One region of the Rhizobium sp. NPDC092011 genome, then DNA from elsewhere that is predicted to be linked to it. Evidence: predicted binding sites of a transcription regulator. Region 1 holds the regulator's gene; each other region holds the start of a gene.
What was found. Region 1 encodes LexA, which represses DNA repair genes until DNA is damaged. Its sites were predicted from a motif close to TGTTCNNNNTGTGTTCNG; they were not measured.
Positions count from the first base shown of each region.

Region 2: ACIQJ2_RS11585 (ribonuclease) is a predicted target of LexA. The motif match lies at 2,024-2,041, and genes of this name have one in related genera.
Region 3: ACIQJ2_RS15965 (PA0069 family radical SAM protein) is a predicted target of LexA. The motif match lies at 1,976-1,993, and genes of this name have one in related genera.

Region 1 is NZ_JBIVSO010000002.1:1,238,358-1,241,636, reverse strand. Features, by position in the region: gene ACIQJ2_RS14400 (ComEC/Rec2 family competence protein) at 1-1,457, shown strand, start outside; gene lexA (transcriptional repressor LexA) at 1,438-2,160, opposite strand; gene ACIQJ2_RS14390 (VOC family protein) at 2,580-3,279, shown strand, end outside.
Region 2 is NZ_JBIVSO010000002.1:648,766-652,044, forward strand. Features, by position in the region: gene ACIQJ2_RS11575 (DMT family transporter) at 1-939, opposite strand, end outside; gene ACIQJ2_RS11580 (lysophospholipase) at 959-1,891, opposite strand; gene ACIQJ2_RS11585 (ribonuclease) at 2,056-2,802, shown strand; gene ettA (energy-dependent translational throttle protein EttA) at 2,929-3,279, shown strand, end outside.
Region 3 is NZ_JBIVSO010000003.1:155,226-158,504, forward strand. Features, by position in the region: gene ACIQJ2_RS15960 (ribonuclease HII) at 1-581, opposite strand, end outside; gene ACIQJ2_RS15965 (PA0069 family radical SAM protein) at 749-1,906, opposite strand; gene ACIQJ2_RS15970 (glycosyltransferase family 2 protein) at 2,148-2,666, shown strand; gene ACIQJ2_RS15975 (hypothetical protein) at 2,842-3,156, shown strand; gene moaB (molybdenum cofactor biosynthesis protein B) at 3,188-3,279, opposite strand, start outside.

The DNA of each region.
Region 1 (3,279 bases):
CTGCCGGCATCTTTTACATCGGCTTGCGTTATCTGTTCAGCCTGTTTCCAGGCTTGGCGCAGGCATGGCCGACCAAGAAGATTGCCGCATTCGGCGCATTGGTCACGGTAACGGCCTACTACCTCATATCCGGCTTCGGCGTATCGGCCGAACGAGCCTTCATCATGATGGCGATCATGCTGGTCGCAGTTCTCTTCGACCGGCCATCGATCAGCCTTCGAAACGTGGCACTCTCGGCGATCGTCATCCTTGTTCTATCGCCGTCGCAAGTGCTCGGGCCAAGTTTCCAGATGTCCTACGCCGCGACACTGGCGCTGGTGTCCGGTTATACGCTCTGGAAACGGCGGCAGCATCGCGAAAACATAATTTCAAGGTCGAGATTGCTGAGCCCGGTGCTGTTCGTTTCGCGCTTCTTCGGCGGCATAGTGTCGACATCCTTCATCGGTGGTGCGTCAACCGCCATTTTTTCCATAGAGCATTTTCACCGTTTGGCGACATACGGGCTGGCCGCAAATCTTGCCGCGATGCCGATCGTCTCTTTCATCGTCATGCCGTTTGGCATGGCCGCGATGCTGCTGATGCCTTTCGGCCTCGATGGGCCGCTCTGGAAAGTCACCGGAGAGGGACTGGAGATCGTCATTCTTGTCGCGAAGACGGTCGCTGGTTGGGGTGGCGATATTACCTTCGGGCGGCAACCGGCTTGGTTGATGCCGACTTTCATCGCCGGCTTTCTGGCCATGAGTGTGTTGCGAACCAAGCTGCGCCATCTTGGCTTTCTGCTGTTGCTCCTCACGGTCGGGGTAGCAGCACTTGGTTCCGGCGTACCCAAGCCTGATTTGATGATCTCCGAGGATGGCGTTTTGGTCGCGCTAAGGCAGGACGACATACTGGCAACAAATCGGGAAAGGCCGCAGGCTTTCATTTTCGAGCAATGGCAGAAAGCGATGGTTGCGGCCGACCACCAGCCACCGACCGTTCTTCCGGCCGATAGCCGGCTTCCTCAGGTCACCAAGAAGGAACGCCGCCGCCGGCTGAATGCCGACGAACAGAAAGCGGTTCGCAATGCAATGGAGGAGGCTCTCGATCGGACGATGCAGGGAAGTTTCGCGTGCCAGAAAGGTGCGTGGTGCGTGGCGATGCTTGAGAATGGCACCATATTGGTGACCATCGAAAACGCTGCCTATTTGCCGCCGGCCTGCGACACGGCGAATATCGTCGTGACGCCTATACGCCTGCGTCTCGACCGGTGTCGTTCGGGTGCTTTGCTCTATACCGGCGCCACACTGCGGCGAACCGGATCGGTGGAGATGGATCTGAGTGGCGATAAGCCGATCGTGTCTACTGCGTTCGAAAATCCACAGCGCCCCTGGACGCGGCATCGAACCTATGATTGGCGCACAGGTACATTCGGTGCGCCAATCGAGCCGAAGTCACCGGTTAGTGATAGCGGCGAATAAGCCCGACGAGCTTGCCCTGTACCTTGACGCGATCCGGGCCGAAGATGCGCGTCTCATAGGCCGGGTTAGCCGCCTCAAGGGCAATGGAGGCACCCTTCCGGCGGAAGCGCTTCAAAGTTGCCTCTTCGTCGTCGACGAGAGCAACCACGATGTCGCCCGGGTTGGCGGTTGTCGAATTGCGGATGATGACGGTGTCGCCATCGAATATTCCGGCATCGATCATCGAATCGCCTCGGACTTCCAAGGCATAGTGGTCACCTGCGCCAAGCATGTCGGCGGGAACGGTAATATCGTGGGTGTTGTTCTGGATAGCCGAGATCGGCACGCCAGCTGCGATACGACCCATTACAGGTACAGACACCGAACTGCTGTGATCGTCATTCGCCACTTTCGGCGGCGGAGGCGGAGCGACCGGCTGAGGTTTACCAAGGCTGCCTTCAATAACGCTCGGCGAGAAGCCGCGGCGCTGCTGCAGGCTGGGATTATAGGCATCCGGCAGCTTGATGACTTCGAGAGCTCTGGCTCTATTTGGCAACCTGCGGATGAAACCGCGTTCTTCCAACGCGGTAATCAGACGATGGATGCCGGATTTGGATGCCAGATCCAATGCATCCTTCATCTCGTCGAAAGATGGCGGAACGCCAGACTCTTTCATGCGTTCGTGAATGAAGAGAAGCAGTTCCTGCTGCTTGCGCGTCAACATCGTTTTGGAACCCCAGAATCAAGAAATAGTCGTGAAACAAATCCAGAACGGACACTATATGTTCCATATGTGTTCCGCAAGTACTTAAATTTCGGTAAAGTCGCGCTCGATCAATTAAAGAATTATCATTCTCGAATGGATCCATCGGCAGACCCGCGGGACGGTGCGCAATCGAGCTCATTGATAAATATGGAAGAATAGAACGAATCTGCTTTTCAACCGCGGCTTTCTAAGCTGTCTGTGCGCGGTTCCCGTAGGGGCGATATCGGACAGGGTGAGCCGGCTACGGAGGAGAATCAGCAGTCACGTTTACGAGATCGCTGTCCGAGTGTGCTGCGCTTTTGGCGAGCCTTTCGTTGCCGTCTTGAAATAGCCGATGGATGGGCGCAAATCTGCTCCGTTCGGAAATAGGAGAAGCCATGACTTCGTCGCCGCATCCGCTGGATCATCTCGTTCTGCCGACCGTCAACATTGCTCTGGCGCGCGAACGCCTCGGCAAACTCGGCTTCACGGTTGCTCCAGATGCACGCCATCCTTTCGGCACCGAGAATGCCTGCGTCTTCTTCTCCGACAAGACCTACCTGGAGCCTCTGGGCGTGGCCTCGCAGGAGCAATGCGAAGCGAGCATCGCTGACGGCAACGTCTTTGTCGCACGCGATCAGGCCTATCGGTTTCGCGTCGGGGACGATGGTTTTTCGGCAGTGGTCTTCGGCACGGATGACGCGGTTGCTGATGATGAGCGGCTGCGGGGTGCCACAATCTCGGCGGGGCCGATGCTTGATTTTTCGCGACCCATGAAGATGCCGGATGGAACGGAAACGACGGCCGGTTTTCGCCTCGCTTTTGCTGCAGATTTGCGTGCGCCGGATTTTCTGGCGTTCTGCTGTCAGCGCATCAATCCGTTAGCGGCCGACCGCACCATGCTCGAACGCCATGAAAACGGCGTCACCGGCATTGCGCGGGTGGCCATGTCGACGAACAGACCGGCTGCATTCCGGAGCTTTTTCGAGGATGTTCTCGACAGGCCCAGAATATCGGAGCATTCCTTCGGCCTGACGATTAAGGCCGCCAATGCCGATCTGGAGCTTTTAACGCCGGAAGGCATCGAGGCGTTTTACG
Region 2 (3,279 bases), 590 kb from region 1:
AGATGTATCGGATACCGGCTTGGAAGCAAAGCGCCGCTCGCGCCAGAGAATGTAGAGCCCGGAGCTGATGATGATGAAGATGCCGAGCCATTTGATCGCATCCGGAAAATTGTCGAAGACGAGCCATCCGAAGATCGTCGCCGAAACGATTTCGAAATATTGAAGAGGCGCCAGCATGGAGGCCGGTGCGGCGCGATAGGCGTATACGGTGAGGATACCGGTGATGGCTGCGCTGGCGCCGACGCCGAGCAGGTAGAGCATGGCCGTCAGGTCCGGGACGACCGAACCGAGGATTGCAACGTCGGTGGCACGGCCGATGGCAAGCAGGATCAAGCTGAAAACGACGCCCCATATGCCGGTCTGGAACTGCATCGACGATGCGTCCTCGCTATGGGAGACGACGCGGGTGATCATCACATAGACTGCGATGCAGAACGCGGTGACAACAGGCAGCAGAGCAACGAAGCCGACTTCCTGAAAGCTCGGCTGGATGATCAGCATCGCGCCGAAGAAGCCCACCGCGCAGGCGGTGTAGCGCCGCCAACCGATCGTCTCCTTCAGGAAAATGCTGCTGAGGACAGTCAGGATGATCGGCTCCACGAAAAATATGGCGATGGCATCGGCAACCTCCATGACCTGCAACGTCGTCACGAACGAGACCATGGATAGGGTCAGCACGCCGGCACGGATGGCATGCACGCCGCTGCGACTCCATGACCAGACGCCCCATTGTCCGCGCATGGCCATGATCGGCAGGGCAAAGAGCGCCTGCAGGATAAAGCGTGCGGCGGTGACTTCGGCCGGCGGGACGGTGGCTGCTGCAAGCTTGGAGAAGATATCGATGATCGGCGAGAGGATGACGGAGATGAACATCATCGCAAGGCCGAAAGTCAGCTCCGACTGCGGTAAGCGCAGCGAGGAGCCGCCGGTGGCATTCATTCTGGTATTCCTTTTAATATCAATTCTTTGCCACTATCTTCCTGCACCAGTCGGCAAAGTCGGACGTAACTTGGTCGGCTCCGATTTCATTCAGGGTTTCGTGCCGCATGTCCGGATGGATGGTGGTGGTAACGCGGGAGAAGCCGGCACGCTTCAAATGGTCTGACAGCCAGGAAATCGCTTTTCCATTGTCTGTAGCCGGGTCCTTTCCGCCTCCGACGAGATGGATCGGCGTATCGCGTCGCAGCCTGTCGAGATAGGCCTTTTGCGGCGCGCGAAAACTCAATTCGAATATGTCCAGCCAGAGCGAGACGGAGGCATCGAAGCCGCAAAGAGGATCGGCAATGTATTTGTCCACCTGCTCGGGCACGCGCGACAGCCAATCGAACTCAGTGCGGCGATTTGGAATCGACTTGCCCCAAGTGTCGAACGTCAGTTTCGGCAGCGGTCCGCTTGGTACATCCGAGCCCTTGAACATGCGTTCCGTCTTCAGGATGAGCTGCGCGGCGCGGCCGGCAATGCCCGGATTGAAGTTGGAATTCCAGACCGTGACGGCATCGAACTTATCGGGGTAGGTGACGGCGGTGTTGAGGCTGATCAGTCCACCCATGGAGTGGCCGAAGAGGATGACCGGTAGACCGGGGTGAGCCGCGGCGGCAAGTTCACGCATGGCCAGAACGTCCGCCATCACCTGATCGCCGCCGTTTCTTTGTGCGAAACGACCGATCGGCGCATCGGCCGCGACTGTTTCGCCGTGCCCGCGGTGATCATGGGCATAGACATGAAACCCATGCGAGGCCATTGCGTCCGCGAAGGCTTGGTAACGGCGCGAATGCTCGGCAAGGCCGTGGGATATCAGGAGGATGCCGCACGCTGCACCCGACGCCGGCGTGTGATGATAGGCAATCGTCGCGCCCGTCGGACTTTTCAGGCGTTGCGTCTCGGCAAACATGCACCGTTCCTCCCCATGTGAATGAGAGTTGATCAGCCGGCGGAATGCAATGGACAGTCGTTGAGGCCCACAGAAATAAATCTCTGATGCCCTGTGATTCAGGGTTGCGTAGACTTTGTCAAACTGCTTATTTGTTCCCATAATGTTCTAGTTGGAGGCGTGGAATGAAGCATTTGCTTCGAGTATTTGCGGTTGTGCTCCTTTCTGTCGGGACGGTCGCGAGCGCGGTGGCGCAGGAACACAGCAGGGGGCGCACGCGCTTTATCCTGGCGGCAAGCTGGGAGCCGGCATTTTGCGCGACAAATCAGAAAAAGGCGGAATGCCGGAACCAATCGTCGAGCAATTACGACGCTACGAATTTTTCGCTGCACGGCCTCTGGCCGATGCGGCAGGAATATTGCAACGTTTCCGACGACCTGAAGCAGGCGGATCGTGGCCGTGACTGGAAAGATCTGCCGGCGGTGCAACTGTCGCAGGACGTGAAGGCCAAGCTGGACAAGGTCATGCCAGGTACGCAGTCCGGCCTGGAGCGGCATGAGTGGATCAAGCACGGCACCTGCTCGAAGCTGACCGCCGACCAATATTTTTCCATCGCCGCCGGCCTGATCACCGAACTCAATGCATCTGCCGTTCGTGATCTTTTCGCCAAGAATATCGGCAAGGAATTGGATGCGGAAACCATCAAGGCCGCCTTCGACCAGAGCTTCGGCGAGGACGCCAATGCGCGCATCAAGATGAGCTGCCGCCGCGTCGGCAACGTCAGGATGATCTCGGAGCTGACGATCGGCCTGTCGGGAGATGCACTCGATCCTCAGCAGGGCAACGAGCCACGGCTCGCCAAATTGATCCAGGGGGCGGGCAGCACGTCGTTCGGCTGCGATCGCGGCGTCGTGGACGCGGCCGGTTTCTGAGCTGATCCGGCCTTTCAAACGCGGATAAATGCCCTCGGACAAGGTTTCGCCGTTGCCCGAGGGCCGGGTTTCGCCTACATAGCGGCACAATTCGCAATGTTATCCGCCCGTGGAGTAACCCAAGCTATGGCACGTCAGTTTATTTATCATATGGCCGGACTGAATAAGTCCTATGGCGCCAAGAAGATCCTCGAGAATATCCATCTCTCCTTCTATCCTGACGCCAAGATCGGTATTCTCGGCCCGAACGGTGCCGGTAAGTCGACAGTGCTGCGCATCATGGCCGGCCTCGACAAGGAATATACCGGCGAAGCCTGGCTGGCCGAAGGCGCCACCATCGGCTACCTGGCGCAGGAGCCCCAGCTCGATCCCGACAAGACGGTTTTCGAAAACGTCATGGAAGGCGTTGCCAAGAAAACCGAAATCCTCAATCGCTACAACGAATTGATGATGAACTATTCCGACGAGACGGCGGAA
Region 3 (3,279 bases), on a different contig from region 1:
TGCTGCGCGGTGCCGTAGCCGGCATGGGCGGCAAAACCATAAGCGGGAAAGACGCTGCCAGCACGCGCCATCATCCGGTCGCGTGTGACTTTGGCGACGATCGAAGCTGCTGCGATCGAAAAGGAGCGCGCATCGCCTTTGACCACGGCCTTTCCAGGGCAGGCAAGGCCCGCCGGGACGTCGAGGCCATCGGTCAACACGTAGCTTGCCGGCATCGCCAGCCCGCAAATGGCACGCCGCATTGCATCGAGGCTTGCCTTGCGGATATCCGTCGTGTCGATACGTGTCGCGCTTGAAGAAGCGATGGAAACCGTCGCCGTCGCGAGGATCTCGACAAATAGCGCTTCCCTTCTGGCGGCGGTCAGCTGCTTGGAATCGTTCAGCCCTTGCGGGATGCGCTCGGGATCGAGAATGACGGCCGCTGCGACGACCGGCCCCGCAAGGGGACCTCGGCCAACTTCATCGGCGCCGGCAACCGGCCAATGACCGGCGCGCCGGGCGATCAGTTCCAGCTCGAAGGACGGAACAATCGGCCTATCGTCGAAAAGCATGGGAGAATCGGGTGATGTGCTGCGTGGCATGCGGCGAAGCTCGCACACCACCCGATCTCCTGCAAGCCCCCGGTGGATCAGAGCGGCGAACCAGGGGGCCTTCCGGCGGGTACAGGGACAACCCGCGAGGAAATATCAGAGCATTTCCAGTCGAAGCGGGATCGCTTCGGCGTCGGACAATGCGGAAAAACAAACGGCTATAGCAACGACAGTTGAACGCCGCTGCCGTCAGGGGGCACGAACAGGTCGTCGCGCAATGCGATGTTGCGCCGGGTCAGCTCAAGCCGCCGCGTCGCCATTTCGAAGCGCCGGCTGATCTGCCAGGCATAGGGACCGGCACCCTTCATGCGCTTGCCGAAATCGGCGTCGTAATCCTTGCCGCCGCGCATCGAGCGGATCAGCGACATGACATGCCGATAACGGTCCGGATAATGCTGCAGCAGCCAGTCGCGAAACAGCGGGCTTACCTCCAGCGGCAGCCGCAGGATGACATAGCTTGCCTCCAGCGCGCCGGCCGCCTTGCCGGCATCGAGAATACGCTCGATCTCATGATCGTTGATGGCGGGGATGATCGGCGCCACCATGACAGATGTACGGATGCCGGCTTGGCTCAGCGCCTGGATCGCCTCCAGCCGCCTCGTCGGCGTGGCTGCACGCGGTTCCATGGTACGCGCCAGCTTCCGGTCGAGCGTCGTCACGGAAAGGCTGACGCGAACCAGGTTCTTGGCAGCCATTTCCTTCAGAATGTCGATATCGCGCATGATCAGCGCTGATTTGGTGACGATGGCGACCGGATGGTTGGCCTTGTTCAGCACTTCTAGGATCTGGCGCATGATCCGCCATTCCTTCTCGATAGGCTGGTAGGGATCGGTATTGGTGCCGATGGCGATGACGCGCGGCTTGTAGCTTGGCTTTGCCAGTTCCCGCTCCAACAGTTTCGCCGCATCCGGTTTGGCAAACAGCTTCGCTTCGAAATCCAGCCCCGCAGAGAGGCCCATATAGGCATGTGTAGGACGTGCAAAGCAGTAGATGCAGCCATGTTCGCAGCCGCGATAGGGATTGATGGAGCGATCGAAGGGAATATCGGGGGATTCGTTGCGGGTGATGGCCGTGCGCGGCTTTTCCACCTGCACTTCGGTCTTGAAGGGTGGAAGCTCTTCCAGGGTCTGCCAGCCGTCGTCGAAACTCTCGCGCTGCTGCTTCTCGAAGCGTCCGCTCGGGTTCAGACCCGCGCCGCGCCCACGCCGGCGCTCGACGTCAACCCTGAGACCGGCGTCGGCGATCAGGGCATTGGCAATGTCTGGCGTATTGGCAGGCGCAAAAGCGGCCTGCCCTGCAAGGGACTGCTCGTTCATCGGTAGCTCCAGGGCGGTTCATGGCGCCGCATGCCGCGTCTAAGATGATTAAATTCCTATCCGACAAATGAGAACATTGCAAGAACAAAAATCGCGAGCCGCTATCTTCATCCCCGCCGTTCCCGGTGAGCGGCGACAGCGGCTGCAACATTCGGAAGCCCCTGCATCGTGCTTTTCTTAAACGTTCAAGCGTGAAGGTTAGGCGCTGGCAATAAATTGAGCGCCGCTCTATAAATGGGCAATGTTGACGGTGATTATCGAATGCCAGGATCAGGAACCCGAGCTGGCGCAGACATTGGCGGCGTTGGTGCAGGGGGCGATCGAAGGCCTCGTCTGCGATGTCGTCGTGCTCGACCACGGCTCGCAGGACGGTACCTCGCGGGTGGCGGACGCCGCCGGTTGCCGCTTCCATTCGCAGTGGGATATCAAGGACATATTGCGCGCGGCGCGGGGTGAATGGCTGTTGCTGATCGAACCCGGCGCGCGCCCGCAGGCGGGCTGGATTGATGAGATCGCGGAATATGTCTCACTGAACAAAGTTCCGGCGCGCTTTACCGCCTCGCGCGGTTATCGCCGGCCGTTCCTGCAGCGCGTAGGCCGCAGCATGCCTCCCCTTGAGCTGGGATGGCTCCTGTCTAAGCCACAGGCGATTGCGGCCGCCAGAACGGGCATGCGGCTGGCGGAATTCGCCAAAGGCCAGAAGGGCCGCAAGCTTTCGAGCGAGCTTATTCCATCATGGGTTGCGCGGGCGGCACGATAAAGCTCGCCATTCGAGATTCCATTTGTAAACCTGAAAATAGCTGCGATAATTCGTTGTATGGCGGCACCTTTCGCGTGTCGCGTTGGGCGGCCGACCATAATGATGCCGATATACGGCGGAACAGGCTAGCGGAACTCTCCTTTTCCGCCGGGATACCGGCGAAAGGAGGTGCGTTATGAAACGCACATTGCTCACACGCCTCTCGGTAATAGCCCTCGTGGCAACCGCAATCTTTTATCCCGGCGTAGCTGCTTCCCAGGCGATGCTGGCATGTGCCAAGCGAGTCGACCTCGTCGGCTTCCTCAGTGACCACCTCTCCGAAAAGCTTTCAGCCGTCGGCAAGCTCGACCCGAGCACGATCGTTGAAGTTTACAGCGCTGACAGTGGCAACTGGACGCTCATGCTCAGCGACGTTTCCGGTCGCAGCTGCATTATTCTCAGTGGCGAAAGCTGGGAATCAATTCCTGTTTTGCCGGGGCAGAAAACCTGACGCCCAAACAGGCAATGCGAACAGGCAAAGCCTATTTGGAACCGGCACCGCGCCTCAGATGCTCGTCTAGGCGCGGCATGATCTCAACGAAGTTACAGGGCATGTGGCGATAGTCGAGCTGGG